2 regions of the Arthrobacter sp. Ms25 genome follow, and region 2 is predicted to be linked to the other one. Evidence: predicted binding sites of a transcription regulator. Region 2 holds the regulator's gene; the other holds the start of a gene.
The links. Region 2 encodes HrcA, which represses chaperone genes, less so after heat shock. Its sites were predicted from a motif close to TTNGCACTCGNNNNNNNCGAGTGCNAA; they were not measured.

Region 1: a site for HrcA is predicted at 5,987-6,013, ahead of groES (co-chaperone GroES). Genes of this name have one in related genera too.

The regions. Positions count from the first base shown of each region.
Region 1 covers NZ_JBNHFP010000004.1:262,857-283,719, forward strand. The annotation lists gene AC5RT8_RS12790 (class I SAM-dependent methyltransferase) at 1-342, opposite strand, end outside; gene AC5RT8_RS12795 (MalY/PatB family protein) at 397-1,548, shown strand; gene AC5RT8_RS12800 (hypothetical protein) at 1,545-1,847, opposite strand; gene AC5RT8_RS12805 (iron ABC transporter ATP-binding protein) at 1,968-2,726, opposite strand; gene AC5RT8_RS12810 (iron chelate uptake ABC transporter family permease subunit) at 2,764-3,780, opposite strand; gene AC5RT8_RS12815 (ABC transporter permease) at 3,773-4,813, opposite strand; gene AC5RT8_RS12820 (siderophore ABC transporter substrate-binding protein) at 4,881-5,822, opposite strand; gene groES (co-chaperone GroES) at 6,154-6,450, shown strand; gene groL (chaperonin GroEL) at 6,532-8,142, shown strand; gene guaB (IMP dehydrogenase) at 8,348-9,865, shown strand; gene AC5RT8_RS12840 (GuaB3 family IMP dehydrogenase-related protein) at 9,995-11,134, shown strand; gene AC5RT8_RS12845 (glycerol-3-phosphate dehydrogenase/oxidase) at 11,199-12,923, shown strand; gene AC5RT8_RS12850 (PTS sugar transporter subunit IIA) at 13,021-13,497, shown strand; gene AC5RT8_RS12855 (SURF1 family protein) at 13,553-14,374, shown strand; gene AC5RT8_RS12860 (DUF3817 domain-containing protein) at 14,371-14,787, shown strand; gene guaA (glutamine-hydrolyzing GMP synthase) at 14,871-16,460, shown strand; gene AC5RT8_RS12870 (AAA family ATPase) at 16,610-20,452, shown strand; gene AC5RT8_RS12875 (hypothetical protein) at 20,456-20,746, shown strand; gene AC5RT8_RS12880 (SAF domain-containing protein) at 20,845-20,863, opposite strand, start outside.
Region 2 covers NZ_JBNHFP010000001.1:631,253-640,579, forward strand. The annotation lists gene AC5RT8_RS02930 (PhoH family protein) at 1-803, opposite strand, end outside; gene AC5RT8_RS02935 (GerMN domain-containing protein) at 1,210-2,181, shown strand; gene AC5RT8_RS02940 (16S rRNA (uracil(1498)-N(3))-methyltransferase) at 2,195-2,962, opposite strand; gene dnaJ (molecular chaperone DnaJ) at 2,964-4,103, opposite strand; gene hrcA (heat-inducible transcriptional repressor HrcA) at 4,209-5,222, opposite strand; gene AC5RT8_RS02955 (DUF3097 family protein) at 5,382-6,230, shown strand; gene AC5RT8_RS02960 (DUF4870 domain-containing protein) at 6,348-6,776, shown strand; gene hemW (radical SAM family heme chaperone HemW) at 6,793-8,025, opposite strand; gene lepA (translation elongation factor 4) at 8,022-9,327, opposite strand, start outside.

The DNA of each region.
Region 1 (20,863 bases), on a different contig from region 2:
GGCGAGGGAATCGGCGCCGATCCCGCAGCCGAGGTCCGCCACCTTCTCCAGTCCGGCCTCCTGGTAGCGCCGCGCGTGCAGGGCGGCCACGTTCAGCCGGGTGGCCTGCTCCAGCCCGGGGGCGGTGAAGACCATGTGCTCGGCGAACGGGCCGAACTTGCCCCGCGCCTTCATCCGCAGCTTCGCCTGGGTGAGGACGGCGGCGACCAGCTCGGGGGCATGCCCGGCCTTGCGTAGATCCGTGTTCAGCTTCAGGGACTCGGATTCGAGATACGGGGGGAGCGAGTTCAGCAGCTGCCATCCCTCGGGGGTCAGAACATGGGCAAGGGAAGTATCGGGCATGCCCTCCAGCCTAGTTGTTCTGCCTGCAGGCACGTTAGCTGTAGGTTGGGCGGCATGACGAAGATCGCCGCCGAGCCGCTGGCAGCGCTGCGGGCCCGGACCAGCTACAAATGGCAGACCTATCCCGCCGATGTGCTGCCGCTGTTCGTGGCCGAAATGGATTATCCGCTGGCCGGGCCGGTGCAGCAGGCCATCATCGGGCGGGTACTGGCCTCGGACACCGGGTACATTGCCGGGCCGGAACCCGTGGCGGAGGCCTTGGCCGGCTTCGCGGCCAGGACCTGGGGCTGGGAGGTTGATCCGGAGGACGTGCGGAGCACCACGGACGTGAGCGTGGCGATTGTGGAGTGCCTGCGGCAGGCCGTACCCGTGGACGGCAGCGTGGTCATCACGCCGCCGGTCTATCCGCCGTTCTTCGAACTTCCCCTGGAAGCCGATGCCTCCGTGGTCCCGGTGCCGCTGCTGTCCGGCAGCGGGGGTTGGGAACTGGACCTGGCGGGACTGGAACGGGCATTTGCCCGCGGCGCGGATGCCCTGCTGCTGTGCAACCCGCACAACCCCTTGGGGCTGGTCCATTCAGCCGACACCCTCCGGGCGCTCGCAGACCTCTCGGCACAGTACGGCGTGGCCGTGATCAGTGACGAGATCCATGCCCCGCTGACCTATGAGCCGGGGGAGTTCACCCCGTACCTGACCGTGTCCGGGAATGCGCGCGACTACGGCCTCTGCGTTACCGCCGCGAGCAAGGGGTGGAATATCGCCGGCACCAAGTGCGCCGTGATGGTGGCGCAAAGCGAGCGCACCCGGCTGATGCTGGGGTCCATGCCCGAGGAGGTGTCGGCGCGGACGAGCATCCTCGGCCTGCATGCCACGGCGGCGGCCTACAACGACGGCGGCCCCTGGCTCGCCGGAGTGATGGAGTCCCTCAGCGCCAACCGGCAACTGCTGGGAGAGCTCCTGGCGGACCGGCTGCCCGGCGTGACCTACCGTCCGCCGTCGGCAGGGTACCTGGCCTGGCTGGATTTCCGCGCCCTGGGCTGGGGAGACGATCCCGCGGCGGCAGCCCTGGACCGGGCACGGGTGGCATTGGAACCGGGCCTGAGGTTCGGGCCCCAGGGCGCCGGATACGTACGGCTGAACTTCGCCTGCTCTCCGGAGGTATTGACGGAGGCTGTGGCCCGCCTGGCTGCTGCCGGCGGGCTTTAGGCCGCCGGAGCCAGGACGCGCAGCTGGCCGGGCGAAAACGGTTCCCGGACCGGGCGTCCCGTCAGCACCGGCAGGGACCCCGTTTCCGAGCTCCGTACCAGGCCCGCCAGGACGTCCCCGGCCACGCTGGCCTTCTGCAGGTCCAGGACCACGTCCAGGCCGGGGAGGGCGGCATTGGCCCGCCGCGCCAGCACATACAGCACACCGCTGTTTTCTGCCGTGACCCGTCCGCGCACCACAAGGCGTGCCTGCCGTGTTTCCAAGTCGAACCGGACAGCGACGCGCAGCTTGGACTCCATGGCGGGTCCTTCCGTGAAGACCGGATAAGTGGGGTCTTTCAACGTAGGAGCAGCCCCCGGCGGGGCGCAATGGGCCCGGAGCAAAATGGCCGTTCTTACGGGGCAGCCGGGAACGGCGGCTCAGGCGAAGTAGACGCCGATCCGGTTGCCGTCGATTTCCTCGATGCGGATATCGATGTCGTAAATGTCCTTCAGGACCTCCGGACGCATGATGTCCGACGGCGGCCCCTGGTGGATCAGCCGGCCGTTGCACATGGCGATGATGTCGTCGGAATAGCAGGAGGCAAAGTTGATGTCGTGGATGACCAGGACCACGGTCTTCCCGAAGTCGTCGGTAAGCCGGCGCAGCAGCCGCATCATTTCCACGGAGTGCTTCATGTCCAGGTTATTCAGCGGCTCATCGAGCAGCAGATAGTCGGTATCCTGCGCGAGCACCATGGCAATGAACGCCCGCTGCCGCTGGCCGCCGGAGAGCTCGTCCACGAACCTGTCGGCCAGATCGGCCAGGTCCAGGTAGGCCATTGCCTGGTCGATGTGGATTTTGTCCGCGGGGCCGGGGCGGCCGCCGTTGTGCGGGTACCGGCCGAAGCCGACCAGGTCCCTTACCGTCAGGCGGACGGTGAGGGAATTGTCCTGGCGCAGAATGGCCATTTTCCGGGCAAGGTCGCGTCCGGGGGCGGCAACGACGTCGAGCCCGTCCACGGAGGCCGACCCGGAGTCCATGGGGAGCAGGCGGCTGATCATGGACAGCAGGGTCGACTTGCCGGCACCGTTGGGTCCGATGATCGAGGTGATGCCGCCTTCCTTGATCTCACAGCTCACCCCGTCCACTACAACCGTGGAGGAGTAGCGTTTGGTAACGCCGTTGACGGAGATCATGATGCGGGGCCTTTCGAGCGGTGCACGGGGAGGACGGTCATTTCACCTTTCCCCGCAGGAGCAGGACGAGGAACACGATGCCGCCCACGAATTCAATGACGATGCTTAGCGCGGTGTCGAAATCGAAGATCCGCTCCAGCACCAGCTGGCCGCCCACCAGGGCGATGATTCCCAGCAGCACGGCAATGGGCAGCACCGCGGCATGGCGGAAGTTGGCACACAGCTGATAGGCCAGCGAAGCCACGAGCAGCCCGAAGAAGGTCACCGGTCCCACCAGTGCAGTGGACACCGCGACGAGCACCGAACAGATGATCAGCGTGAGCGTCACTGCCCGCTTGTGGTCCACCCCGAGGTTCACGGCGGTATCGCGGCCCAATGCCAGGACATCGAAGGAGTGGCGCATCCGCCAGGCCAGGGAACTGACGATTGCGACGGCGACGGCGGAGTACCCCAGCAGGGCGGCGTCGACATTGTTGAAGCTGGCGAAGAACAGGTCCTGCAGGATGATGAATTCGCTGGGGTCGATGAGCACCTGCAGCAGCGAGGAAAAGCCGCGGAACATGGTGCCGAAGACAATGCCGACCAGCAGCATCAGGTGCAGCGATTTCCCGCCGCCGGTAAACAGCCAGCGGTAGAGCAGGAACGAGAACCCGACCATTAGCAGCACTTCAAGGCAGAAGCGGACCGGTGCTCCCAGCGACAGCAGGGCGCCGCCGCCCAAGGCGAACACCAGGACGGTTTGGATCAGCACATAGAGGGCGTCGAAGCCCATGATCGACGGCGTGAGGATGCGGTTGGCGGTGACGGTCTGGAACAGGACGGTCGACACCCCGACGGCGTAGGCAACCAGGATCATCGACCCCACCTTGATTGCCCGGCGGGGCAGGGCGTACCCGAGGTTGCCGCGCAGCTCGATGGTCATGAAGACCGCAATCAGGGCAGCGGCGACGATGCCGAGCGTGATGATCCAGAACTTCGCCGGAACGGAGCGGACGGGACGCCGGCGGTGTTCCGTAAGTGCTGCCGGCAGTGCGCTGGCGGACGTCTCAGGCATGGGAACCGCGCTTGCGTAGGAGAAGGTACAGGAAGATGACGCTGCCTACGGCGGAGACCACTACGCCGACCGGGATTTCGTAGGGGTAGCGGATGGTGCGCCCGATGATGTCGCAGAGCAGGACGAAGCCCGCGCCGAAGACGGCAACCCAGGGCACTGCCCGGCGGACATTGTCACCGATCAGCAGGGACACCAGGTTGGGCACGATGAGGCCGAGGAAGGGGATGGAGCCGACACTGACCACCACCACGGCGCTGATCAGCGAGACAATGACCAGTCCGAGCGCCATGACCCGGTTGTAGTTCAGGCCGAGGTTGGTGGTGAAGTGGGCCCCCATGCCGGCGACCGTGAACCGGTCTGCGGCCAGGTAGCCGATGAGGGTCAGGGCACCCACGATCCAGAGCAGTTCGTAGCGGCCGCGCAGGACGCCGGAAAAGTCGCCGACCATCCAGCTGTTCAGGGTCTGCAGCAGGTCGGTGCGGTAGGCAAAAAAGGTGGTGACGGCGGAAATGACGCCGCCGAGCATGATGCCCACCAGGGGAACGATCAGGGTGTTGCGCAGCGGGATCCGGCGCAGCACCAGCAGGAAAAGCGCGGTGCCGGCGGCGGCGAAGACGGACGCCGTCGACATCTTCATAAACATCGAGGCGCCGGGCAGCAGCACGGTCACCGCCAGGATGCCCAGCTGCGCCGATTCCACCGTACCGACGGTGGAGGGCTCCACGAACTTGTTCCGCGCCATCAGCTGCATGATCAGGCCGGCCACGCTCAGGGCCATTCCTGCGAGGATGATGCTGAGCGTGCGGGGGAGCTGGCTGACCCAGAACAGCATGCGGGTGGTGGGGTCCCCGGCCAGCAGCGAGGACAGCGAAAGGTCGCCGACTCCGACGAACAGGCTCACGGCCGCCAACAGGACAACGGCGCCGGCCCCCAGGGCAAGTCCGGTGGTGGAACGCAGAAAGCGCCGCCGTTCCGGGGGAGCGGCGGCGGACGCGGGAGCCGGGTTTTTCGCCGGCGCGGCGGGGGCGGTCATAGATCGGTATCCAGTTCCTCCGCGGTCCGGCACGCCAGGTGCCGGACCGCGAAGCGCAGAGGTGCGGTTAGAGGGCGTCGTGGATGGTGTTGACCATGGTGTCCACGTTGTTCAGGCCGTACCCGACCAGGTACCAGCTGGCGGAGTCCAGCATGGTGATGTTGCCGTTCTGCGCGGCCTTGGTGCTCTTCACCAGTTCGTTGTCCAGCACGGCGGAGGCGGCTTCACCGGAGGTGCCGACGGCCACGTCGCGGTCAATCACGAACAGGTGGTCCGGGTTGGTGTCCGCGATGTAGTTAAAGGAGGCCTTTTCTCCGTGCTTGCCCTCGCCCTGGACTTCCGCCGCAGGTTCGACACCGAGGATGTCGTGGATGATACCGAAGCGGGAGCCCGGCCCGTAGGCGCTCATTTCCCCGCCGCTCGTCATCACAATCAGGCCCTTGCCGGCGTCGGCGGCGAGCTCCTTGGTGTCCTCCACCTTGCCTTCGAGGGCGGCCAGCTTGTCCTTCACCAGGTCTTCCTTCTGGAAGATCGAGCCGAGGGTCGTGGTGTTTTCCTTGAAGGAGTTCCAGGCATCGGCGTTGTCGACGCTCAGGTCGATGGTCGGCGCAATCTCGCTCAGCTCGTCATAGGAATCGGCAACCCGGCCGGAAATGATGATCAGGTCCGGTGCGCCGGCATTGATCGCCTCGAAGTCGGGTTCCTTCATGCTGCCGATCTTGGTGATGTCCTCTGCACCGTACTGGGAGAGGCTTTCCGGGAAGTTTGCAGCGGGCACGCCGTCGACATCAATGTCGAGGGCATCCATCGTGTCCAGGGCGCCGAGGTCGAAGGTGTAGACGGTCTCGGGGTTGACCGGAACCTCGGTGCTGCCCTGGGCGTGCTCGACCGTGACGGTCGATTCCTGTGCCGCTTCGACGTCGGCTTCTGCTGCATCGGTGGAGCAGGCGCTGAGCGCGAGGAGGGACACAAGGGCGGTTCCGGCCAGCAGGCGGGACTTAATGATCATGGGGGCTCCGGTGAGAGTCGTTGCGCCTATTCGGAATAGGTCACAGAAATGTTTTCTAATGCGCGCGCAGATGAAAACTATCCCGGTTAGGGGAGCCTAAGCAAATTCCGCCGTCATCTTCGGGCCGTGCAGGCGGGCTGACGGACTGCCGGCCGCTGAGGACACTGGCACTCACCTTGACCGAGTGCTAACCGTTGCATAAAGTCTGAGTTAGCACTCCGAACGTGAGGGTGCTAACTCCCGAAGGGAAAGCGCGAACCGGCACCGCGACGACGGCCAGCGCCAGACCAACGGCCCCATTCCGTTAGAAACTACGCAAAGGAGAGCCCGAGTGTCGGTCTCTATTAAGCCCCTTGAGGATCGTATTGTTGTCCGCCCGCTCGAAGCCGAGCAGACCACTGCTTCCGGTCTCGTTATCCCGGACACTGCAAAGGAAAAGCCCCAGGAGGGTGAAGTAGTTGCAGTTGGACCCGGCCGCGTTGATGACAACGGCAACCGCATCCCGGTTGACGTTGCCGAAGGCGACGTAGTCATTTACTCCAAGTACGGCGGAACCGAAGTCAAGCACGGCGGCCAGGAATACCTGGTGCTGTCCGCCCGCGACGTGCTGGCCGTCGTCGTTAAGTAGTTCCCCGAGAAAACCCCGGCCACATCCTGGCCGGGGTTTTCTGATGTAGGTGCAGATGTAGTTGTCGGAAAGGACACACACATGGCAAAGCAGTTGGAGTTCAATGACTCCGCCCGTCGATCGCTGGAAGCCGGCGTCGATAAGCTCGCCAACACGGTCAAGGTGACCCTCGGCCCGCGCGGCCGCAACGTCGTCCTGGCCAAGACCTGGGGCGCTCCCACCATCACCAACGACGGCGTCACGATTGCCCGCGAAGTCGAGCTCGATGACCCGTACGAGAACCTTGGCGCACAGCTGGCCAAGGAAGTTGCCACCAAGACCAACGATGTTGCCGGTGACGGCACCACTACGGCAACCGTCCTGGCCCAGGCCCTGGTCAAGGAAGGCCTGCGCAACGTTGCTGCCGGCGCCGCTCCCGGGCAGCTCAAGCGCGGCATCGAGGTGTCTGTTGACGCCGTTGCCAGGCGCCTGCTGGAAAATGCCAAGGACGTTGAAGGCAACCAGGTGGCCCACGTTGCCGCCATCTCCGCCCAGAGCACCGAGATCGGTGAACTGCTGGCGCAGGCCTTCGACACCGTCGGCAAGGACGGCGTGATCACCATCGAGGAGTCCTCCTCCACGCAGACCGAACTGGCCATCACCGAAGGCATGCAGTTCGACAAGGGCTACCTCTCGCCCTACTTCGTCACGGATCCGGAGCGCCAGGAAGCCGTCCTCGAAGACGCGCTGATCCTGATCAACTCCGGCAAGATCTCCTCGGTGGCCGAGTTCCTGCCGCTGCTGGAAAAGGCGCTGCAGGCCTCCAAGCCGCTGTTCATCATTGCCGAAGACGTCGACGGCGAAGCCCTGTCCACCCTGGTGGTCAACAAGATCCGCGGCACCCTGAACGTGGTTGCCGTCAAGGCTCCGGGCTTCGGCGACCGCCGCAAGGCCATGATGCAGGACATCGCGACCCTCACCGGCGCACAGGTGGTCAGCCCCGATCTGGGCCTGAAGCTGGACCAGGTTGGCCTGGAGGTCCTGGGCTCGGCCCGCCGGATCACCGTCACCAAGGACAACACCACCATTGTTGACGGTGCCGGTTCCGAAGCCGACGTTGCCGACCGCGTGGCCCAGATCCGTGCGGAGATCGAGCGCACGGATTCGGACTGGGACCGCGAGAAGCTCCAGGAACGCCTGGCCAAGCTCTCCGGCGGCATCGGCGTCATCCGCGTCGGCGCAGCCACCGAGGTGGAGCTGAAGGAAAAGAAGCACCGCATCGAAGATGCCGTGTCCTCCACCCGCGCCGCTCTCGAAGAGGGCATCGTGGCCGGCGGCGGTTCCGCACTGGTCCACGCCGCCCGCGCCCTGGACACGGACCCGGAGGTGACGAAGCTGGAAGGCGACGCCGCCACCGCCGTTTCCCTGGTGCGCCGCGCCCTGGCCCAGCCGCTGCGCTGGATCGCCGAGAACGCCGGCTCCGAGGGTATGGTCGTCGTCGCCAAGGTCGGTGAGCTGGAAGTCAACAACGGCTTCAACGCCGCCACCGGCGAGTATGAAGACCTCATTGCCGCCGGCATCATCGACCCGGTCAAGGTCACCCGCTCGGCCCTGCGCAACGCCGCCTCGATCGCTTCGCTGGTGCTCACCACCGAAGCGCTCGTCGTGGACAAGCCGGCCGAAGAGGATGACGACCACGGTCACCAGCACTAGGTAGCCGCCGCTCCGCGCCCACTGCGCTGAATAAGGGGCCCCGCCGCCGGAAGTATGCTTCCGGCGGCGGGGCCCTCGGCGTGTCAACCCTCACATGCGCCGGAGACCTTCGGGGCGGAATAGGGGCGGGCGGGCTTTCGTTTTACGATGGGTACAGGCTACATCGGGCCTTTTCCTTCCTCTCATCCCCGAAAGAGGCGCAGCTTTGAGTCAGCAGTACCCAGAACATGATCCGTTCGGCTTCGTCGGCCTGACCTACGACGACGTCCTCCTGCTGCCCGGCCCCACGGATGTCATTCCCTCCGAGGCGGACACCAGCTCGCGCCTCTCCAAGCGCATCACGGTCCAGACCCCGCTGCTTTCCGCCGCCATGGACACCGTCACCGAATCCCGCATGGCCATTGCCATGGCGCGCCAGGGCGGCCTCGGCGTAATCCACCGCAACCTGTCCATCGCCGACCAGGCGGAACACGTGGACCGGGTCAAGCGCAGCGAATCCGGCATGATCACCAATCCGGTGACGATTTCCCCGGGTGCCACCCTGCAGGAACTCGACGACCTCTGCGCGCATTTCCGCGTGTCGGGCCTGCCGGTGGTCGATACCGAAAACACCCTGCTGGGCATTGTCACCAACCGCGACACCCGCTTCATACCGCGTGCCGAATACCCCAACCGCAAGGTCGAAGAGGTCATGACCCGCATGCCGCTCATCACCGGCCGGGTGGGCATCAGCGCCGAAGAGACCATGGAGCTGCTGGGTAAGAACCGGATCGAGAAGCTGCCGCTGGTGGACGACGCCGGCAAGCTGCAGGGACTCATCACGGTCAAGGACTTCGACAAGGCCGAGCAGTACCCGCTGGCCACCAAGGACGACGAGGGCCGCCTGCGGGTCGGTGCTGCCATCGGCTTCTTCGGCGACGGCTACGAACGCGCCATGGCTTTGGTCGAAGCCGGCGTGGACCTGCTGGTGGTGGACACCGCCAACGGCCACAGCGCGGGCGTGCTGGACATGATTGCCCGCCTCAAGAAGGACCCGGCAGCCGCGCACGTGGACATCATCGGCGGCCAGGCAGCCACCCGCGAAGGGGCCCAGGCCCTCATTGACGCCGGTGCCGACGCCATCAAGGTCGGCGTGGGACCCGGTTCCATCTGCACCACCCGCGTAGTTGCCGGCGTCGGAGTTCCGCAGATCACGGCCATCTACGAATCCTCCAAGGCGGCCATCCCGGCGGGCGTTCCGCTGATCGCCGACGGCGGACTGCAGTACTCGGGCGACATCGGCAAGGCCATCGTCGCCGGCGCCGACACCGTGATGCTGGGCGGCCTGCTGGCCGGCTCCGCGGAAAGCCCGGGTGAGCTGGTCTTCGTCAACGGCAAGCAGTTCAAGTCCTACCGCGGCATGGGTTCCCTGGGCGCCATGCAGTCCCGGGGCAAGAACACCTCCTACTCCAAGGACCGCTACTTCCAGGCCGACGTCCCCAGCGACGAGAAGCTGATCCCGGAAGGCATCGAGGGCCAGGTGCCCTACCGCGGACCGCTCTCCGCCGTGGCGCACCAGCTGGTCGGCGGCCTGCGCCAGACCATGTTCTACACGGGTGCGCGCACCATCCCCGAGCTGAAGGCCAAGGGCAAGTTTGTCCGGATCACTCCGGCCGGACTGAAGGAATCCCATCCGCACGACATCATGATGACGGCCGAGGCGCCGAACTACGGACGCCGCTAGGTTTCTTGGCAACGGCAGCCCCTGCGATGTGCAGCGGGCTGCCGTTGTGCGTTAAAGCCCAGCGAAGCCGCCGGACCTAAAGCCGGGCGTCTTTAAGGCCGCAGCCGTCTGCTGGGATAACCTAGGGATGTGAGTAATGAGATAGAAATTGGCCGTGGCAAGCAGGGGCGCAGAGCCTATTCCCTGGACGATGTGGCGATAGTGCCCTCGCGGCGCACCCGCGACCCCCAGGATGTGTCCATCAACTGGCAGATCGATGCCTACCAGTTCGAAATGCCGGTCATCGGTGCCCCGATGGACTCGGTGATGTCCCCGGCCTCCGCGATTGCCCTGGGCAAGCTCGGCGGACTCGGCGTGCTGAACCTCGAGGGCCTGTGGACCCGGTACGAGAATCCGGAGCCGCTGCTGGATGAAATCGCCGCCCTCAGCAGCCGGAACTTCAGCCCCGAAGCCACCCGCCGGCTGCAGGAAATCTACAACGCTCCGATCCAGGCGGACCTGATCAGCTCCCGCCTGGCCGAAATGCGCGACGCCGGCGTCACGGTGGCAGGCTCACTCACCCCGCAGCGCACCCAGGAGTTCTACAAGACCGTCCTCGCCGCCGGCGTCGACGTCTTCGTCATCCGCGGCACCACCGTCTCGGCCGAACACGTGTCCAAGACCGTGGAACCGCTGAACCTGAAGCAGTTCATCTACGAACTCGACGTCCCCGTGATCGTCGGCGGAGCCGCCGGCTACACCCCGGCCCTGCACCTGATGCGCACCGGCGCGGCCGGCGTCCTCGTCGGCTTCGGCGGGGGAGCGACCACCACCACCCGGCGGGCGCTGGGCATCCACGCGCCCATGGCCACCGCCATCTCCGACATTGCCGAGGCGCGCCGGGACTACATGGACGAGTCCGGCGGCCGGTACGTCCACGTGATTGCCGACGGCGGCATGGGCACCAGCGGCGACATCATCAAGGCGTTCGCCATGGGCGCCGACGCAGTCATGCTGGGATCCGCGCTGGCCCGTGCCGAAGAGGCCCCGGGCCACGGCTGGCACTGGGGGCAGGAAGCACATCACAGCGAGCTGCCGCGCGGCGACAGGGTTCGGCTGGACACCGTCGGTCCGCTGAAGGAGGTCCTGTGGGGCCCCTCGCACCACACCAACGGCACCTCCAACCTCATGGGTGCACTGCGCCGGGCGATGGCCACCACCGGCTACTCGGACCTGAAGGCGTTCCAGCGCATTGAAGTGCTGGTCTCGCCGTACCAGTACAGCCTGTAAATACCGGCGCGCAGCCCCTAGAGTGGACGCAGCTACGGCAGGACCCTAGAGAGGAACCTGAACCATGACTGCAGACGCCCTGAGCCCCGCGTACCGGATCGAGGCCATGGACCGGCTTCGGGCCACAACCGCGCCGGGCAACGAGCTGGACATCCTGATTGTCGGAGGCGGCGTCGTCGGTGCCGGCGCCGCGCTGGACGCCGTGACGCGCGGGCTGAAGGTGGGCATGGTGGAGGCCCGGGACTGGGCGTCGGGCACCTCGTCGCGTTCCTCCAAGCTCATCCACGGCGGCCTGCGCTACCTGGAGATGCTGGATTTTGCGCTGGTCCAGGAAGCCCTGAAGGAACGCGGCCTGCTGCTGCAGCGGATCGCCCCGCACCTGGTGAAGCCGGTGGCGTTCCTGTACCCGCTGACGAAGCGGTTCATCGAACGGCCGTACGTGGGGGCCGGTATCTTCCTGTACGACACGATGGGGATGACCTCCGGAAACTCCCGCGGCGTGCCGATGCAGAAGCACCTGACCCGGCGGCAGACGCTGCGCATGGCCCCGAGCCTGAAGGATGACGCCATGGTGGGCGCCATCCGGTACTACGACGGGCAGGTGGATGATGCCAAGTACGTCGCGACCATGGTCCGCACCGCCTCGCACTACGGGGCCGCAGTAGTGAACCGGCTCGCCGTCGTCGACTTCCTGCGCGAGGGCGAACGCGTGGTCGGTGCCCGCGTCCGGGACCAGGAAACCGGCGACGAATTCGATATCGCCGCCAGCCAGGTGGTCAATGCAACCGGCGTCTGGACCGATGAAACCCAGGCGATGGTCACCGAACGCGGGCAGCTGAAGGTCCGCGCCTCCAAAGGCGTCCACCTGGTGGTGCCGCGGGACCGGATCCAGTCCACGGTCGGGATGATCCTGCGGACGGAAAAATCCGTGCTGTTCGTGATCCCGTGGGGCAGGCACTGGATTGTCGGCACCACCGATACGGACTGGCACCTGGACAAGGCCCATCCGGCGGCCACGTCCGCGGACATCGACTACATCCTCGAGCATGTGAACCTGGTGCTGAAGACGCCGCTGACCCGGGAGGACGTCGAAGGGGTCTACGCCGGCCTGCGGCCGCTGCTGGCCGGGGAAAACGATTCCACGGCCAAGCTTTCGCGCGAACACGTGGTGGCCCACCCGGTACCCGGGCTCGTGGTGGTGGCCGGGGGCAAGTGGACCACCTACCGGGTCATGGCCAAGGACGCCGTGGACGAGGCGGCCAGGGCGCTGGACGAGAAGGTGCCCGAAAGCTGCACCCAGACCATCCCGCTGCTGGGGGCCGTGGGCTACAAGGCGGCCTGGAACCGCCGGCACCGGACCGCCGACGAATACGGGGTGCATGTGGTCCGGGTGGAACACCTGCTCAACCGCTACGGGTCCATGGCCGAGGACCTGCTGGAGATCATCAAGGCGGACCCGACGCTGGCGGAACCGCTGCCCGGCGCCGACGACTACCTGCGCGCGGAAGTTGTCTACGCCACCACGCACGAAGGCGCCCGGCACGTCGAGGACGTCCTCGCCCGGCGGACCCGGATTTCGATTGAGTCCTGGGACCGCGGTGTTTCGGCGGCAGCGGTGGTGGCCGAACTGATGGCTCCGCTGCTGGGCTGGGACTTGGAACGGGTAGACAGTGAAGTTGCCCACTACCTGGCGCGGGTCGATGCCGAACGGCGCAGCCAGGAACAGCCCGATGACAAGAGCGCCGACGCCGCCCGCCTGGCGGCCGAGGACATCGCGCCGCGCATCTAGCGGGCGCCCTAACGGATGGAATGAAGAACACTCCTTGAACGAAGAACACCAGACCGTGCAGCATTCCCCGGTGCCGCACGGGGACGGGGAACTTAGCCTGAACGAAGCCGGGGCGGTACTGACCGACCCCGGGCTGGTGATCCTCGACATGGAGGCAGCCGACCGGTACGACGCCGCACGCCAGCTCGCGGAACGGCTCTACCGTGCCGGAAGAATCAGCAACCTGGAAAGGTTTTTGGAGCAGGTCCAGGCCCGGGAACACCAGATGGCCACCGGGCTGCCCGGAGGTATAGGCCTGCCCCACGCGCGCAGCGAGTATGTGCAGGAAACCTCCATTGCCGTGGGCATTGCCCGCTACGGGCACAGCGTGGACTTCGGTGCGGCGGACGGGCCGGCCACCGTGGTCCTGCTGGTTGCCACACCCGCGTCATCCTTCTCCCATCACCTGGAAGTCCTTGCCACCCTGGCACGGTCCCTGTTCCGGCCTGCCTTCCGCGATTCGCTGCGCCGCGCCAACGACGCCGAAGTCATTTCCGAACTGATCAATTCGTCGCTGGTCTTCTTCGACCACTGACGCGGACGCATCCCGTCATTGGGTTTTCTACAGCTTGACGAAGTACCGTTAACTCGTGCTCAAAACTGCCCTGCAGCCGCGCTGGATCGCCGGACTGCTCTTTGCCCTCGTCATCTCGACAGTGTTTGTGCTGTTGAGCCAGTGGCAGTTCTCCAGTGCCGAGACCGACGAATCCCGGGAGCCCCGGGTCACCGAGGACGTCCAGCCGCTGACCGAGGCCTTCACCCCGGGCAAGCCCATGTACGAGACAGAAGCGGACCAGATGGTCTCCTTCTCCGGCTCCTTCGACCCGGAGAAATCCGTGCTCGTGGAACAGCGGCTCCAGGACGGCGAGCTGGGCTACTGGGCCGTTACCGCCTTCACCGTCGACGGCGCCCCCTCGGGCGAATTCATTCCGGTGGTCCGCGGCTGGGTCTCCGACCCGGAGGACGTGACGGCCGCGCCGGAGGGCGATGCCGCCGTCGTCGGGCGCCTGCTGCCTTCCGAGGCCCCGCTGCCCGCGACGCCCAAGGAAGGCCGCGTGAGTGCACTTTCCACGGCGGAACTGATCAACCTCTGGGATGCGCCCGCCTACTCGGCGTTCGTCACGGCGACGGAAATCACCGTGGACGGTGCCGCCGTTGATCCGGGCAGCATGGAGACCGTGGTGGTTGACGCCCAGCCCGAGGAGACCCCGGTCAACTGGCTCAACATCTTCTACGCGCTCGAGTGGATCGTCTTCGCCGGCTTCTCCGTCTTCCTGTGGTGGCGCCTGGTGGCCGACGAGTACCAGCGCAGCCTCGAGGACGATGAGTACGAGGACGACGACGAGTACCTGGATTTCCCTGACGCAACCGAACCCGACAACGAACACCCCAGCAGCGAGGTAACCAAGTGAGCGAATCCGCAAGCACCGCCAAGGCACCGAGGAAAAAGAAGCGCCGGTTCGGCGGTACCCATGCCCAGATTCGTTCTGCCCTGAAGTTCTACAAGGTCTTTTCCTACGTCACGGGCGTCCTGCTGCTTGCCCTCGTGGTGGAGATGATCGCCAAGTACGGGTTCGATACCGAGATCATTGTCGGGGGCATCAACCTCTCCATCGGCGTGCTCATCCTGCACGGCTGGATGTACGTGGTCTACCTGCTCTCGGATTTCCGGCTGTGGCAGCTGATGCGCTGGCCGTTCTCCAAGTTCATCCTGATTGCCCTCGGCGGCGTTGTGCCGTTCCTCTCCTTTGTGGTTGAAGGGCGGATCCACCAGCAGGTCCTGGCCGAGCTTGAAGCCCATCCTGAAGCGGCCAAACGCTACTAGGGGAGCGGAGCGGGGGCGGCCCGGACTTCGGGCGGCCGCGGGCCGGTGTGCACGGCCGGCGGCGGGCCGACTATCCTTGAAACGTGACTAATCCCGCGACTGATCCCATTGAAGAGCGGCCCGTCCTCGTTGTGGACTACGGAGCGCAGTACGCCCAGCTGATTGCCCGCCGGGTGCGCGAAGCAGACGTCTACTCCGAGGTGGTTCCCCACACCTACAGCACCGAGCAGCTGCTCGCGAAGAACCCAGCTGCCATTATCCTCTCCGGCGGCCCCTCCAGCGTGTACGCCGAAGGCGCACCCAAAGTCGATGCAGACCTGTTCGACTCGGGCGTTCCGGTCTTCGGTATCTGCTACGGCTTCCAGGCGATGGCCGCGGCCATGGGCGGCAAGGTCGCCAAGACCGGGCTGCGCGAGTACGGCTCGACCGACGCACGCGTCGTCGGCGGCGCCCGGTCCATCCTCGAAGGCACCCCCGACGAGCAGAACACCTGGATGAGCCACGGCGACAGCGTGCAGGAAGCACCCGAAGGCTTCGACGTCCTGGCCAGCACCGCCGGCGCACCCGTCGCCGCTTTTGCGAACGAGGAAAAGGGCCTGTACGGCGTGCAGTGGCACCCCGAGGTCAAGCACTCCGCCCACGGCCAGGCCGTGCTGGAGAACTTCCTCTTCAAGGGAGCCAAGCTCGAACGCAGCTGGACCACCGGCAACATTGTCGAAGAGCAGGTTGCCCGCATCCGTGCCCAGGTCGGCAACTCGCGCGTGATCTGCGGCCTGTCCGGCGGCGTCGACTCCGCCGTCGCAGCCGCCCTGGTGCAGCGCGCCGTGGGAGACCAGCTGACCTGTGTCTTCGTGGACCACGGGCTGCTCCGCGAAGGCGAAGCCGAGCAGGTGGAACGCGACTTCGTGGCCGCCACCGGCGTCAACCTCTACGTCGCGAACGAGCAGGAACGCTTCCTGACCGCCCTCGCCGGCGTTTCCGACCCGGAAACCAAGCGCAAGATCATCGGCCGCGAATTCATCCGCGCCTTCGAAGAAGCCGAGCGGGCCATCATGGCCAAGGCCGAAGCCGAGGGCGAGCCCATCCGCTTCCTGGTCCAGGGCACACTGTACCCGGACGTCGTCGAATCCGGCGGCGGTGAAGGCGCAGCCAACATCAAGAGCCACCATAACGTGGGCGGACTTCCGGAAGACATGAAGTTCGAACTCGTGGAGCCCCTGCGGGCGCTCTTCAAGGACGAGGTCCGTGCCGTCGGCGCAGAGCTCGGACTGCCTGCCGAGATCGTCGGACGGCAGCCCTTCCCCGGCCCCGGACTGGGTATCCGGATCGTCGGCGAGGTCACGCAGGAGCGGCTCGACCTGCTCCGCCGTGCCGACGCCATTGCCCGCGCTGAACTGACCAGTGCAGGCCTCGACGACGAAGTGTGGCAGATGCCGGTAGTGCTCCTGGCGGATGTGCGCAGCGTCGGAGTGCAGGGTGACGGCCGGACCTACGGGCACCCGATCGTGCTGCGGCCCGTGTCCAGCGAAGACGCGATGACCGCGGACTGGTCCCGGCTTCCCTACGACCTGCTGGCCCGCATTTCGAACCGGATCACGAACGAAGTGGACGGAATCAACCGCGTGGTGCTGGACGTCACGTCCAAGCCGCCGGGAACAATCGAGTGGGAATAGCGTAAGGAACACAGGGGACGGCCGGTTGCGGCCGTCCCCTGTGTCGTCCCCCCGCGTTGCTATGTTCGGGAAACCCGCTCCGACGCGATAGTTTTGAAGGTATGCCAATTTGGTCGAGAACGCGCGGAAGTGCAGAAAAGAGGGCACTAGTGTCTGAGCAGAATACCGGGGAGAATCCCTCGGACTTCCTGCTGCCGTGGCTGGGACAATTGGGACAGCACGCCGGAACGGACACACTGCTCCATTTCACGCCGTCCGCAGCCAACAGCATCGACCTGACGCACGCGCATCCCTCCGGCCTGGCGCAGCTGCTGGCCGGCCGCCGTACCCGCCTGTCCACCCTCCTGCGCGATCCCGACCAGTACGGTGCCGCCATGAAGGCCGGGCGCCTGCTGCGCGCCAAAATCTACGAGCTGGGCACCGACCGCGGTATCGACGTCGGCTACATGGCTGCGGGCACGGCATCCTGGCGCTACGCCTCCGATGAAGCACTGCGGCCCGAGTCCCTGACCGCGCCGGTGCTGCTGACCCCCGTCGCCCTGACGGTCCACGCCTCGCAGGACGACTACGAGCTGCAGCTGACCGAGAAGGCGGCCCTTAACCCGGCCCTGGTCCGGCATCTGCAGAATGAGCAGGGCCTGGATATCGATGTCGAGGCGCTCACCCGCCTGGCGTACGGCACCGCCCGTTTCGATCCCCATCCGGTGCTGGAGAAGCTCCGTGCGGTGACCGGCAGCGTCCGCGGCATCAACATTGAACACCGGCTGCTGGTCTCGACCTTCGCCGATCTGTCGGATCTCAGCGAGGATCCTGCCCTGGATCCCGCCCACCCGATCCTCCGTGCCCTGATTGACGCTGCACGGGACGGGTCAGCAGGTCCCGCCGAGCCCGAGCCGCTGGACCTGCCGTCACTGGACGAGCGCGACCCAGCGGACGAACTGCTCATCCTCGACGCCGACCGCCAGCAGCAGGAAGTCCTGGACCTGGTCAATGCAGGCCAGTCGCTGGTGGTCTCCGCGCCGGCCGGCACCGGCCAGACGCAGACCGCGCTGAACGCCGTCGCGGCGCTGGCCAACGCCGGCAAGTCCGTCCTGGTAGTGGCGGAACGCCGCAGCACGCTCAACCAGTTCGTCTCCGAACTGGACGCGATGCAGCTCGGCTCCCTGATCCTGCAGGTCAATGCCGGGCTGACCCAGCAGCAGCTGAAGGACCAGCTGGTCCGTGCCATCGTGCGCAACGAAAAGGCGCAGGCACCGGAACTGCAGAGCCTGCACAAGGTCCTGCTCGAAAACCGCCACCAGCTGCGCGACCACGTCAAATCGCTGCATAACGTCCGCCGCCGCTGGGGCTGCTCGCCCTACCAGGCGATGCAGTCCCTGGCCGAGCTGACCTCGATGAATCCTGCGCCGGCCACCACCGTCCGGCTCAAGCGGAGCGTCCTGGACAGCATCACCGACCGCACCGAACTCACCGGCCGGCTCCGCCGGGCCGCCGAACTGGGCAGCTTCAGCCGGGCGGCAACCACCAGCCCGTGGTACGGCGCCAAACTGCTCAACCGCAAGGAAACGGAAGAAGCGTATGCGCTGACCCAGACCCTTGCCGCCGACCTGCCCGCGCTGCGCGCCAAGGTGCAGGACGTGGCCGGGCATTCGGAAATCCGCCTCGGTGAGACGTTTGCCCAGTGGGGCGAGCAGCTGGAACTGCTCGTAGCCGTGCGGGAGAGCCTGGATAAGTTCACCCCGGACATTTTCGACCGCCCGGTAACCGACCTGATCTCCGCAACGGCGTCGTCGTCCTGGCGGCGCGAGCGCGGCATCGACATGAGCTCCATGACCCGCTCCCGCCTGCGGCGCGTGGCCAAGGAATATGTCCGGCCGGGCGTGCACATTTCGGACCTGCATGCGTCCCTGGCGGAAGTCCAGCAGCAGCGTGCCGTCTGGACGCGTTACGCCACCACGCAGCGCCACCCCTCGGTACCCACGGGCCTGGCCGAGATCAACCGCTCCTACCTGCTGGTGAAGCGCCAGCTGGACACGCTTACCGGCATCCTGGCCGAAACCCCGCTCCACCCCGATCTGGCGTCCCTGCCGCTGGATGAGCTCGAGAAGCAGCTCAGCCAGCTGGCCGGCGACCGGGAAACCCTGGAAACGCTGCCGGAGCGGACCCTGCTCCTGGACGAGATGCGAGCCCAGGGCCTCGGGGAACTCCTCGACGACCTCAGCGCACGCGAGGTCCAGCCCCGCCACGTCGGCTACGAGCTGGAACTGGCCTGGTGGCAGTCCGCCCTCGAAGCCATGATCAGCGGGGACGACTACCTGGCCATGTCGGACGGCAACAGCCTGCGCCGGCTGGAAGCCGAGTACCGCCTGGCGGACAACGCCCATATTGCCTCCGGTGCCGCCCGCCTGCGCTGGAGCCTGGCTTCGCGCTGGCGTTCCGGGGTCCAGGCCTCGCGGGGTGCCGCCGAGGACCTGCGCGAGCTGATCAAGGACGGCGATCTGTCCCTGGAGAGCCTGAGCCGGCAGTCCGAGGAACTCGTGTCCTCCCTGCTCCCGGTCTGGGCGGCGAGCCCCCTGGTGCTGCCGATGGTGCTGCCGGAACACCGCCGCTTCGACACCGTTGTCCTGCTCGACGCCGAGTCCACCAGCCTCCAGTCGGCGGTTCCGGCACTGGCCCGCGCGTCGCAGGTGGTTGCCTTCGGTGACAGCTGCCTGGGCGGACCCCGGCCGTTCACGATCGGCGTGGAACCGGCCGGCGCTGCAGCCCAGCATGTGGAACTGCCCAGTGCCTTCGAAGCACTGGAACGGGTCCTGCCCACACGTTCCCTCTCCACCGTGTACCGGGGCACCGACAAAGCGCTCCTGCGCCAGCTCAGCGAGTCCTTCTACGGCGGACGCCTCTCCATGGTCCCGAGCGCCGAGGAAGTCACCACGGGCCACCGTGCGCTCTCCGTGGAATACCTGCCCGACGGCACCGGCATGCCCAGCGCCGACCATGAAGGGGTGGAAAGCGTGGCGGCGGAGGTCAACCGCGTGGTTGACCTTGTCTTCGAGCACATCCGCCGCCGCCCGCACCAGTCCCTCGGAGTCATCACCGCCAGCCCGCGCCACGCCGTACGCGTGGCCGAGGCGATCCGCGTGCAGATGGCAAACTTCCCCTGGGCCGCCGATTTCTTCACGGCAAAGGCCGAATCCTTCCGGGTTGTCCCGGTGGACCGGGCCGTGGGCATGGTCCGGGACTGCGTGATCTTCTCGCTCGGTTTCGGCCGCACCCCGCATGGCCGTGCGCTGCATAACTTCGGCCCGCTGTCGGCGCCCGACGGACGCAAGAAGTTCGTGACGGCCATGACCCGGGCGCGCTACAAGCAGCACGTACTGACCTGCTTCCAGCCCGCGGACCTGGATCGGACGCGGCTGGGCTACGGCGCCCTGGACTTCTATGAACTCATTAAGCGTGAGCTCGATCCGGAAACGGTGCGGGAGGAAGCTCCCGCCGCTGGAGGCATCATGGAGGAGGATCCGCTGGTCGCGGATCTGGTGGGCCGCCTGCGTGAGCGCGGGGCCAAGGTCTGGGACCACTATGACGGCGCGATCGACATCGTTGCCGCAGCCCCGCATTCCGCAGGTCCGGCAGGCACGCCGGCGCCCCTGGCCATTGAATCCGACGGTACCGAACGGTACCGGGCCATGTCCGTCCGTGAACGCAGCCGGCTCCGGCCGCAGCTGCTGGAACGCCGCGGCTGGCGGTACATGCCGCTGTGGACCATCGAGGTCTTCAGCGACCCGTCCGCCTGTGCGGATCTCGTCAGCCGATACCTCGAGCTGCCGGATCCGCCCGTGGGGCAGAAGCCGGTGCCGCGCAGTGCGGACGCGGCCGAAAGCGGTGCAGCAGCAGCCGGGGAATCCGAGCGCGTGGTGGTGACCCCGCATGGAAGCAGCAGGGTACGTGAACGCCGATCGGCACCTCACCCGGAGGACACTGCAGGAGAGTGACCGATGACTGAAGAACCGGTGGCCGGGAAGGCTGCGGCGGAAAAACCCGCCGCAGCCGGGGAATCCGCCGGCACGGCGGCGGGGGAGCACGGGTCCGCGGACAGTAATTCCGCCGTCGACACCCGGCGAAGCCCCCGGCGGCGGGGCAATCGCAGGGCTGTTTCCGCCGGTCGGGGCGGTGCGGCCGGGCTCCTGCCGGTGACCGCCAAGGAGGACGATCCCCGGGCCTGGGGTGACAGCCCCGACGATACCGAGGCCTGGCTGCGGGAACAGCGGCCCCCGCACTGGGGCTAGGCCGCCCGGACTCCACACAGGCCGGACTCCACGAACACTGGACTCCACGCACAGGCCGGGACCTGCGAACAGACCGGGACCTATGCACAGGCCGGGACCTAGCCGTCCGTCAGGACC
Region 2 (9,327 bases):
TCGCCGGTGACAACCATCTTCGAGCCGAAGCCGAGGCGGGTCAGGAACATTTTCATCTGTTCGGGCGTGGTGTTCTGGGCCTCGTCGAGGATGATGAACGCGTCATTGAGGGTCCGGCCGCGCATGTAGGCCAGCGGGGCCACCTCGATGGTGCCCGCAGCCATCAGGCGCGGAATCGACTCGGGATCCATCATGTCGTGGAGGGCGTCATAGAGCGGACGCAGGTACGGATCGATCTTGTCGCTCAGCGTGCCGGGAAGGAACCCCAGCCGCTCCCCCGCTTCGACGGCGGGACGGGTGAGGATGATCCGGTTGACTTCCTTCTGCTGAAGCGCCTGGACCGCCTTTGCCATGGCCAGGTACGTCTTGCCGGTACCGGCGGGCCCGATGCCGAAGACCACCGTGTTGCGGTCGATCGCGTCGACGTAGTTCTTCTGGTTCAGGGTCTTGGGCCGGATGGTCTTACCACGCGTGGAAAGGATGTTCTGGGTCAGGACGTCGGCCGGGCGGTGCGTGCTCTGGTCCTTGAGCATGCTGATCAGCTGTTCGAGGACCTGCGGTGTCACCCGGGTGGAATTGCGTGCCAGCACGCGCACCTCATTGACCAGGCGTACGGTCTGCTCCACTTCCGCAGCCGGACCGGAAACGGACAGTTCGTTTCCGCGCACCATCAGGCTTACCTCGGGATTTGCCGTCTCAATGATCCTGAGCGCCTCGTCATTGGCCCCCAGCGACTGGACCATGTGTTCCGTGGAGTCAAAGACTATTGTCTGGTTATCCAGCCGTATGGTGCCGATTTCCATTGAAGATTCGGTCATATAGACGGCCTTTTCAGGCCTTTCATCGCCCCTTAGAGAGTCTGTTTTCTGGTCAAGCCGGGTGGTTATCGCCTGGTGGAGGTACCGGCACCGTTCCGCTACGTCAACGCCCGCATACAGGCGAATATTTCCCGTAGTTCCGGCGGCGCAGTTTCGGCAGCGGTGCCCGGCTGCGATCCTGCGCGGGTCCCGGCACGCCTGTCCGCTACGTAAATCTTACTTGATGGACTCCGCAGGGGGCGGAGCAGCTTCGGTTTTATCTCGGGCCAGCAACGGTGATGTCTCAATCGTGTTTCAGTCCGGGCGGAACCCCTCCCTGAGCACCGAAGGGCCCGAAACCGTGTGTAAAGGTTGATGGCGTACCTTTTCGCATTCGGCCCCAGGAGGATAGATGGACACCGGAACCAACCACGGTCCGTCCTGCCCCCGCGGGCTCCGGCGGCGCAGCGTCCCCGCCGTATCACTGCTGGCTGCGGCCGCGCTGGCCATGGGCGGATGCGGCGTTGTCGCCGAGAATCCCACCATCACCATGCCTTCGTCCTTCCAGAGCGCCGGGACTGCCGGGGCGGCCCCCATGACCATTTCCCCGCCGGCGGAGGAGAGTCCGGTCGGGACCCTCATGCCCGTGTACTGGCTGGGACTGAACAACTCAACCGTGAGCCTGTACCGGGAATTCCTTACCTCGGAGAACACCGGCGACCCCATCGGGGAAGCAGTGCTCGCCATGACCGCGGGCAGCCCGCTGGACCAGGACTACTTCACCCCGTGGCACTCGGCACGGAGCGTGACGGCGTCGATTTCCAGTAAGAACGTCATCACGGTGGACATTTCCTCGGACGCGTTCAAGGGATCCCTCGATGCAGGGATGGCCTACCGGGCGGTGCAGCAGCTGGTGTACACCGCCACCGCCGCAGCTGCCAACGCGGGTTTGACCAGCGTGGGGCAGCAAAGCAGCGTGATGATCCTCGTGGACGGCAAGGAAGGTTACACTGCCTTCGGCCACGTTCCGCTGGAGGAACCGATCAGCCGGGATCCGGCACTGGTGGCCCCGATCTGGGTGATTGACCCGCAGGAGTCGCAGGTCAAAGGCACCGACGTCCTGATCAGCGGCACCGCGGTGGCGCAGCCGGCAGAACTGCACTGGCGCGCCGAACCCATAGTGGACGGCAGGCCGTCCGCTGTTGCCACCGCCTCCGGCACCCTGGAGCTGGGTGAAGCCCCGGGCGGGACCGGTGAGTTCACAGTCACCGCCTCCCTCGCCCCCGGCGAATACAATCTCCGGGTCTACTACGTCGGGCAGGAAGCGGCGGGAGACTCCAAACGCATCACCGTCAGCGATTCGTCCCGGACCCGGGACCAATAGCCCGGGCCGCTTCCTACCAGCGGCCGAGCAGCTGGTTCAGTACCGCCAGCGCCGAGGGTCCGGCAGTCGAGGAACGCAGGACGTGCGGTCCCAGCCGCACGGCCACCGCCCCCGTACTGCGCAGGGCGTCCAGTTCGGCGGGACTGATGCCGCCTTCGGGCCCTACAACCACCGCAACGGTTGCGGCCGCCTCGCCCGGACCGCGCCCGTCGAGGTCCCGCACAGCCTCGGCCAGGGGCATGTCGGCTTCCTCGTGCAGGACCAGGACCAGGTCCAGGTCCGCCAGCCGCCCCGGAAGGGCGCGGCTGTCCAGGGCCGGTTCCACCACCGGGATGCGGGAGCGCCGGGACTGCTTTGCTGCGGCAAGGGTCAGTGCCTGCCATTTTGCCTGTCCCTTGGCCGCCTTCTCCGCACGCCAGCGGACAATGCTTCGGTCGGACTGCCACGGGATGACGGCATCCACACCCAGCTCCGTAGCTGCCTCGACCGCCTGCTCGTCCCGGTCCCCCTTGGCCAGCGCCTGCACCAGGACAAACCGTTCGGACGCTGCCGGTTCCTCCAGGACGTTCTCCACCCGCAGCTCAAGGACCGAGGCACCGGTTTCGGTCACCGTTCCGGTAAGCCGGCGCCCGGCGCCGTCGACCACGTCAACGCTTTCGCCGACGCCGAGGCGCTTGACGGAGACGGCGTGCCGGGCCTCGGATCCCTCAAGGCGGAAAATGTCTCCGGCGCCGGCCGCTGCCACCCGTGCCGGGTCACCGAAGAAAATCGGGTTGGTCATCTCAGAGGTTGCCCAGACGGTCCCGAAGCTTGGCGAACACACCTGTGCCGGAGCTGTTGAGGCGTCCCTCGCTGTATTCCTCGCCGCGCAACTTTGCCAGCCGCCGGAGCAGTTCTTCCTGCTCGGAGTCCAGCTTCTGAGGCGTTTCCACATGCAGATGCACCCGGAGGTCGCCGCGGCCGTGGCCGCGCAGGTGGGTGACGCCGAGGCCGTTCAGAACGGATACCTCGCCGGACTGGGTGCCCGGCTTGACCGTGATCTCCCGTTCTCCGTCGAAGGTCTCCAAGGCTACGGTCGTGCCGAGCGCGGCAGCAGTCATGGGTACCGTCAGTGTTGCGTGCAGGTCATCGCCCTCACGCAGGAACGTCGGGTCATTGTTGACCCGGATCTCAACGTAGAGATCGCCGGCAGGTCCGCCGGCAAGACCGGCTTCGCCCTGCCCGCCGAGCTGGATCCGGGTGCCGGTGGCGACGCCGGCCGGGACCTTGATGGTCAGGGTCCGGCGGTTGCGGACCCGGCCTTCTCCGGAGCACTCGTGGCAGGGATCGGGGATCACGGTGCCGAAGCCGTTGCAGGTTCCGCAGGGTGCGGAGGTCATGACCTGGCCCAGGATGGACCGGACGGCCCGCTGCACCTGGCCGGTGCCGTGGCAGATGTCGCAGGTACGCGGCGAGGTGCCCGGCTGGCAGCAGGAGCCGTCGCAGGTGGGGCAGACGACGGCGGTGTCGACGTCGATCTTCTTGTTGGTGCCGAAGACGGCGTCCTTGAGGTCGATCCGGACATTGATCAGCGCGTCCTGGCCGCGGCGGCTGCGTGATGCCGGTCCGCGTCCGCCGCCGGGCGCGGCGCCGCCGAAGAAGGTGTCGAAGATGTCCTGGAAACCGAACCCCTGGGCGCCGAAGCCGCCGCCGCCGAAGCCGTTGTCGTTACCGTTTTCATTGCCCGTGGTGTCGTAGATCCGCCGCTTTTCGGGATCGGAAAGCACCTCGTAGGCGTGCGTGACCGCTTTGAACTCGTCGGAGGCACCGGGAGCGTTGTTGACGTCGGGATGCAGCTTGCGGGCAAGCTTCCGGTACGCCTTCTTGATTTCTTCACCGGTGGCGTCTCGTCCGACGCCCAGAACCTGGTAGTGATCGCTCACTCGTGCACATCGCTTTCCTGTATTGCGTGCCTTCAGAGTTTGAAGGCGGAGTTTGGAGTTCCGCCGGGAGCCCCGGCGGTCGGTCCGCAGCTGCTGGGGACCGGGCTAGTTGTTCAGTATTCGGGACAGGTACCTGGCCACGGCCCGTACTGCTGCCATGGTGGTGGGATAGTCCATCCGGGTGGGACCGAGAATGCCGACCTTCGCCGTGGCATCGGGACCGTAACCCGTCGCCACCACCGACGCTTCGGACAAGCCGCCGTGCGGATTCTCCCGTCCGATCCGAACGGCAACCCCGCGGGCATCCTGCTCCATTTCCGACAGCAGCCGCAGCATCACCACCTGCTCCTCGAGTGCTTCAAGTATCGGACCGATGGTCAGCGGGAAGTCTACAGTGGAGCGGGCCAGATTGGCGGTGCCGGCCATGACGAGGCGGTCCTCGCGGTTAATGCCGGCCAACTGCTCCAGGCAGTGGCCCAGCGCACTGCCCACGCGGCGGCGCTCCGCCGGCAGGGAAGCCAGGGCATTGGCCAGCTGGCCGGTGATGCTGCTCAGGGGCGTTCCCGCCAGCACGGACAGGAAGTGCTGGCGCAGGTCCATCAGGTCGGGCTCCGTGACCGGATGGGGTACGGCAATGACCCGCTGTTCCACCCGTCCCGTGGTCGAAATCAGGACCACCAGCACCTGCGCCGGCGCCAGCAGTACGAATTCAATGTGCCGCACCTTGGCATTGCCCAAGTGCGGGTACTGCACTACGGCCACCTGGTTGGTCAGCTGGGACAGCAGCCGGACCGTGCGGTCCATGACGTCGTCGAGGTCATCCGCTTCCTCCAGCAGGGAGGAGATGGCACGGCGCTCCGGAGCCGAGAGCGGCTTCACATCGGAAATACGGTCGACGAACAGGCGGTAGCCTTTGTCGGTGGGGATGCGGCCGGCCGAGGTATGCGGGGCCGTAATGAGCCCTTCTTCCTCGAGGGCAGCCATGTCGTTGCGGATGGTCGCTGAGGAAACGCCCAGGTGGTGGCGTTCCACGAGCGCCTTGGATCCTACGGGCTCACGGGAATGGACGTAGTCCTCAACAATGGCGCGGAGGACCTCGAGTCGGCGTGGCTCACTCATGGTTTCCCTCCCTGTTGATCGGCGGGCTGAGCGCCGGACGTTTAGCACTCACAATGTTCAAGTGCTAAGTCTAATACGGAACAGCAGCGTTGCTAGCATTGAGGAACCCGCGGCCCGCTGCGGTTTCCACCTGATCAGAACCGTTAGTGAGGCAACTTCGTGTCCAGCTTTTCCTGGGGTCCGCAGGACATCACCGCCCCTGCCCGGACGGCCCTGCGCAAAGTCGGTGCCGACACAGGCCTGGTCCTGGAGGATGTTGCCTCGGGCTGGGTGGGCGCTGTGGTGCGCGTGGAGAAATCCGGCGGGCTGCATCTAATGGTGCTGGAGGACCGCCGCGGCAAGACGAAGTCCTTCGAACTCGGTTTCGGCTTCCTGCTGGAGGGCGAGCCGGTGGAAGTGGTCCCCGCAGCGGCGGCCGCGGCGAAGACGGGCCCGGCCCGGACTGCGTCGGGCTCTGTCCGGGTGGCGAACCAGCGCGCCCGCACCGCCCGCGCCAGCAGGATCTGGGTTGAGGGCAAGCACGATGCCGAACTGGTGGAAAAAGTGTGGGGCGATGACCTGCGCGTGGAGGGAATCGTCGTCGAGCCCCTCCACGGCGTTGACGATCTTTATTCCGCTGTCCGGGAGTTCGCGCCGGGCCCGGGGCGGCGGCTGGGGATCCTGGTGGACCACCTGGTGCCGGGCTCCAAGGAATCCCGGATCGCGGCGGAGGCAATGACGTCTCCCGGGGCAGCGGGCAATGTCCTCATTGTCGGGCACCCGTACGTCGATGTCTGGCAGGCAATCAAGCCGTCCGTGATCGGGCGCAGCGCCTGGCCCGTGGTTCCCCGGCACCTGGACTGGAAGACCGGCATCCTGCAGGGGCTGGGCTGGCCGCACCGCGACCATACCGACGTCGCCATGGGCTGGAAGAAGCTCTTGGGACAGGTGAACAGTTACGCGGACCTGGAACCGTCGCTGCTCGGACGGGTGGAGGAAGTCATCGATTTCCTGACCGTTCCCGGGTGAGATCTACACCGCACCGGCTGTGGCATTTCCGTACGGAAGTGCCTGAACCAGTACGCTTAGGGAATACGTAGTAGCGGACCGACCCTGTGTCACCATGAACAAAAAGGAACTAACGCCGTGTCCAACACACGCCAGAACCACCAGACCCGGCCGGAAGATTCAGGCGCAGCGCAGCGTCCGGTCTACCAGGGCGCACCGGCCAATGCGCTGCCGCTGACGGCATCAGAGGACCGGCAATGGGCAACCTTGGCGCACTTCGGCGGGATCCTTGCCTTTGTACCGTCGCTGATCATTTACCTGGTCTTCCGCGACCGGGGTCCCTTCACTGCCCAGGAATCCAAGGAAGCCCTGAACTTCACGCTTCCGCCCAGCATTGTGGCCCTCATCGTCTGGGCACTGTCCTTCATCCCCGAGGTCGGCGGGTTCTTCGCCGTCCTTAATGCTCTGATCTGGGTCTATGTGACGGTGTCCTCAGTGATTGCGGGCATTGAATGCAACCGCGGACGCCCGTACCGCTACCCGCTGAACCTGCGCCGCATCAAGTAGCCGGCCGGGACACAGGTCAGTCCGGCAGCAGCCGCCGGACCACGGCATCGGCCAACAGCCTGCCCTTCGGCGTGAGGAGGACCTTTCCGGTCAGCGCCGCCCGCGGATCCACGAGCCCGTCAGCCATCAGTCCGGCAACGGCCAGCCGCCCGGATTCGCGCAGCCGGTCCAGGGCCAGGCCCTCGGCCAGGCGGGTACGCAGCATGATGTCTTCCATGTAGCGCGTGTCGGCGTCGAGCGTCTCCCGGCCGACGGCGGGTGACTCCCCCGCGGCGATGCGCTGGGCGTAGGCGGTGGGATGCTTGGCGTTCCACCAGCGCACCCCGCCGGCATGGGAGTGGGCTCCCGGGCCGATGCCCCACCAGTCATCGCTGCGCCAGTAAGCCAGGTTGTGCCGGCACTGGTCCTCCGGGGTGCGGGCCCAGTTGCTGACCTCGTACCAGTTCAGCCCGGCTGCGCTCATCATCTCGTCCGCCAGCACGTACTTATCCGCATGGTCGTCGTCATCGATGGGCGGCACTTCGCCGCGCCGCATCCGGGCGGCAAGCTTGGTGCCTTCTTCGATGATGAGCGCGTACGCGGAGATATGGTCCGGTTCGTAGCTCAGGGCTTCTTCCAGCGAACGCTTCCAGTCCGCCATGGACTCGCCCGGCGTCCCGTAGATCAGGTCTACGGAGACGTGCAGTCCGGCGTCGCGCGCCCACTGCACGGCCTGCGGAACGCGCGACGGCGTGTGCGTGCGGTCCAGCACCGCCAGCACGTGCGGGACGGCGGACTGCATGCCGAAAGACACGCGGGTGAAGCCGGCGTCGGCCAGCAGCTGCAGGGACTCCGGGGTGACCGAATCCGGATTCGCTTCGGTGGTGACTTCCGCACCGGGAGCCAGGCCCCACTGGTCGACGGCGGTGCGCAGGATCAGCGCAAGGTCCTCGGCCGGCAGCAGCGTGGGAGTGCCGCCGCCGAAGAAAACCGTGCCCATGCGGCGTTCCGGCAGGCCCGAGCGCCGAAGGGCGTCGGCTGCGAACACGACTTCCCGGGCGGCCGTTCCCCCGTACGCGTCCTGCGAGGCACCGCCGCCGAGTTCAGTGGCGGTATAGGTGTTGAAATCGCAGTAGCCGCAGCGGACCGAGCAGAACGGAATGTGGACGTACAGTCCGAAATTCCGGTCCGCTGCACCGTCCGCAGCCTGTGCGGGCAGGAGTCCGTCGGCGGGTGCCGGGTCTCCGAGGGGTAAGGCGCTGGGTGTCACTTCTTGGATTTGTCCTTGGATTCGTCAGAGGAAAGCGCGGCTACGAAGGCTTCCTGCGGAACTTCCACGCGGCCTACCATCTTCATGCGCTTCTTGCCTTCCTTCTGCTTTTCGAGCAGCTTGCGCTTACGGCTGATGTCGCCGCCGTAGCACTTGGCAAGCACGTCCTTGCGGATGGCGCGGATGGATTCGCGGGCAATGATGCGCGAGCCGATGGCGGCCTGGATGGGGACCTCGAACTGCTGGCGCGGAATGAGTTCGCGCAGCTTGCCGGTCATCATCACACCGTAGGAGTAGGCCTTGTCCTTGTGGGTAATCGAGCTGAAGGCATCCACCTGTTCGCCCTGGAGCAGGATGTCCACCTTGACCAGGTCGGCGACCTGTTCGCCGTCGGCCTTCCAGTCCAGCGAGGCATAGCCGCGGGTCTTGGATTTGAGGACGTCAAAGAAGTCGAACACGATCTCGGCCAGGGGCAGGCGGTACCGGATTTCCACCCGGTCCTCGGAGAGGTAGTCCATGCCGCCCAGGACGCCGCGGCGGGACTGGCACAGCTCCATGATGGCGCCGACGAATTCGCTCGGTGCCAGGATCGTGGCCGAGACCATCGGCTCGCGGACCTCTTTGATCTTGCCCTCGGGGTATTCGCTGGGGTTGGTCACCGTGACCACGCTCTTGTCCTCGAGCGTCACCTCGTACTCCACGTTGGGGGCCGTGGAGATCAGGTCCAGGTTGTACTCACGCTCGAGGCGTTCACGGGTGATTTCCAGGTGCAGCAGGCCCAGGAAGCCCACGCGGAAGCCGAAGCCCAGCGCGGCGGATGTTTCGGGTTCGTACACCAGCGCGGCGTCATTGAGCATCAGCTTTTCCAGCGCATCCCGCAGCACCGGGTAGTCGGCGCCGTCGATCGGGTACAACCCGGAGAACACCATGGGTTTGGGATCGGCGTAGCCGGGCAGCGACTCGGAGGCCGGCTTGGCCTGGTTGGTGACGGTATCGCCCACCTTGGACAGCCGGACATCCTTCACGCCCGTGATGAGGTAACCCACCTCGCCGACACCCAGGCCCTTGGACGGGGTGGGTTCCGGGGAGCTGACGCCGATTTCCAGCAATTCATGGCTGGCCCGGGTGGACATCATCTGGATCCGTTCGCGCGGCGACAGCGCGCCGTCCACCACCCGGACGTAGGTGACCACGCCGCGGTAGGTGTCGTAGACGGAGTCGAAAATCATGGCGCGGGCCGGAGCGTCGGGATTGCCCACCGGAGCGGGAATGTCGCGGACAATCTTGTCCAGCAGGTCCTCG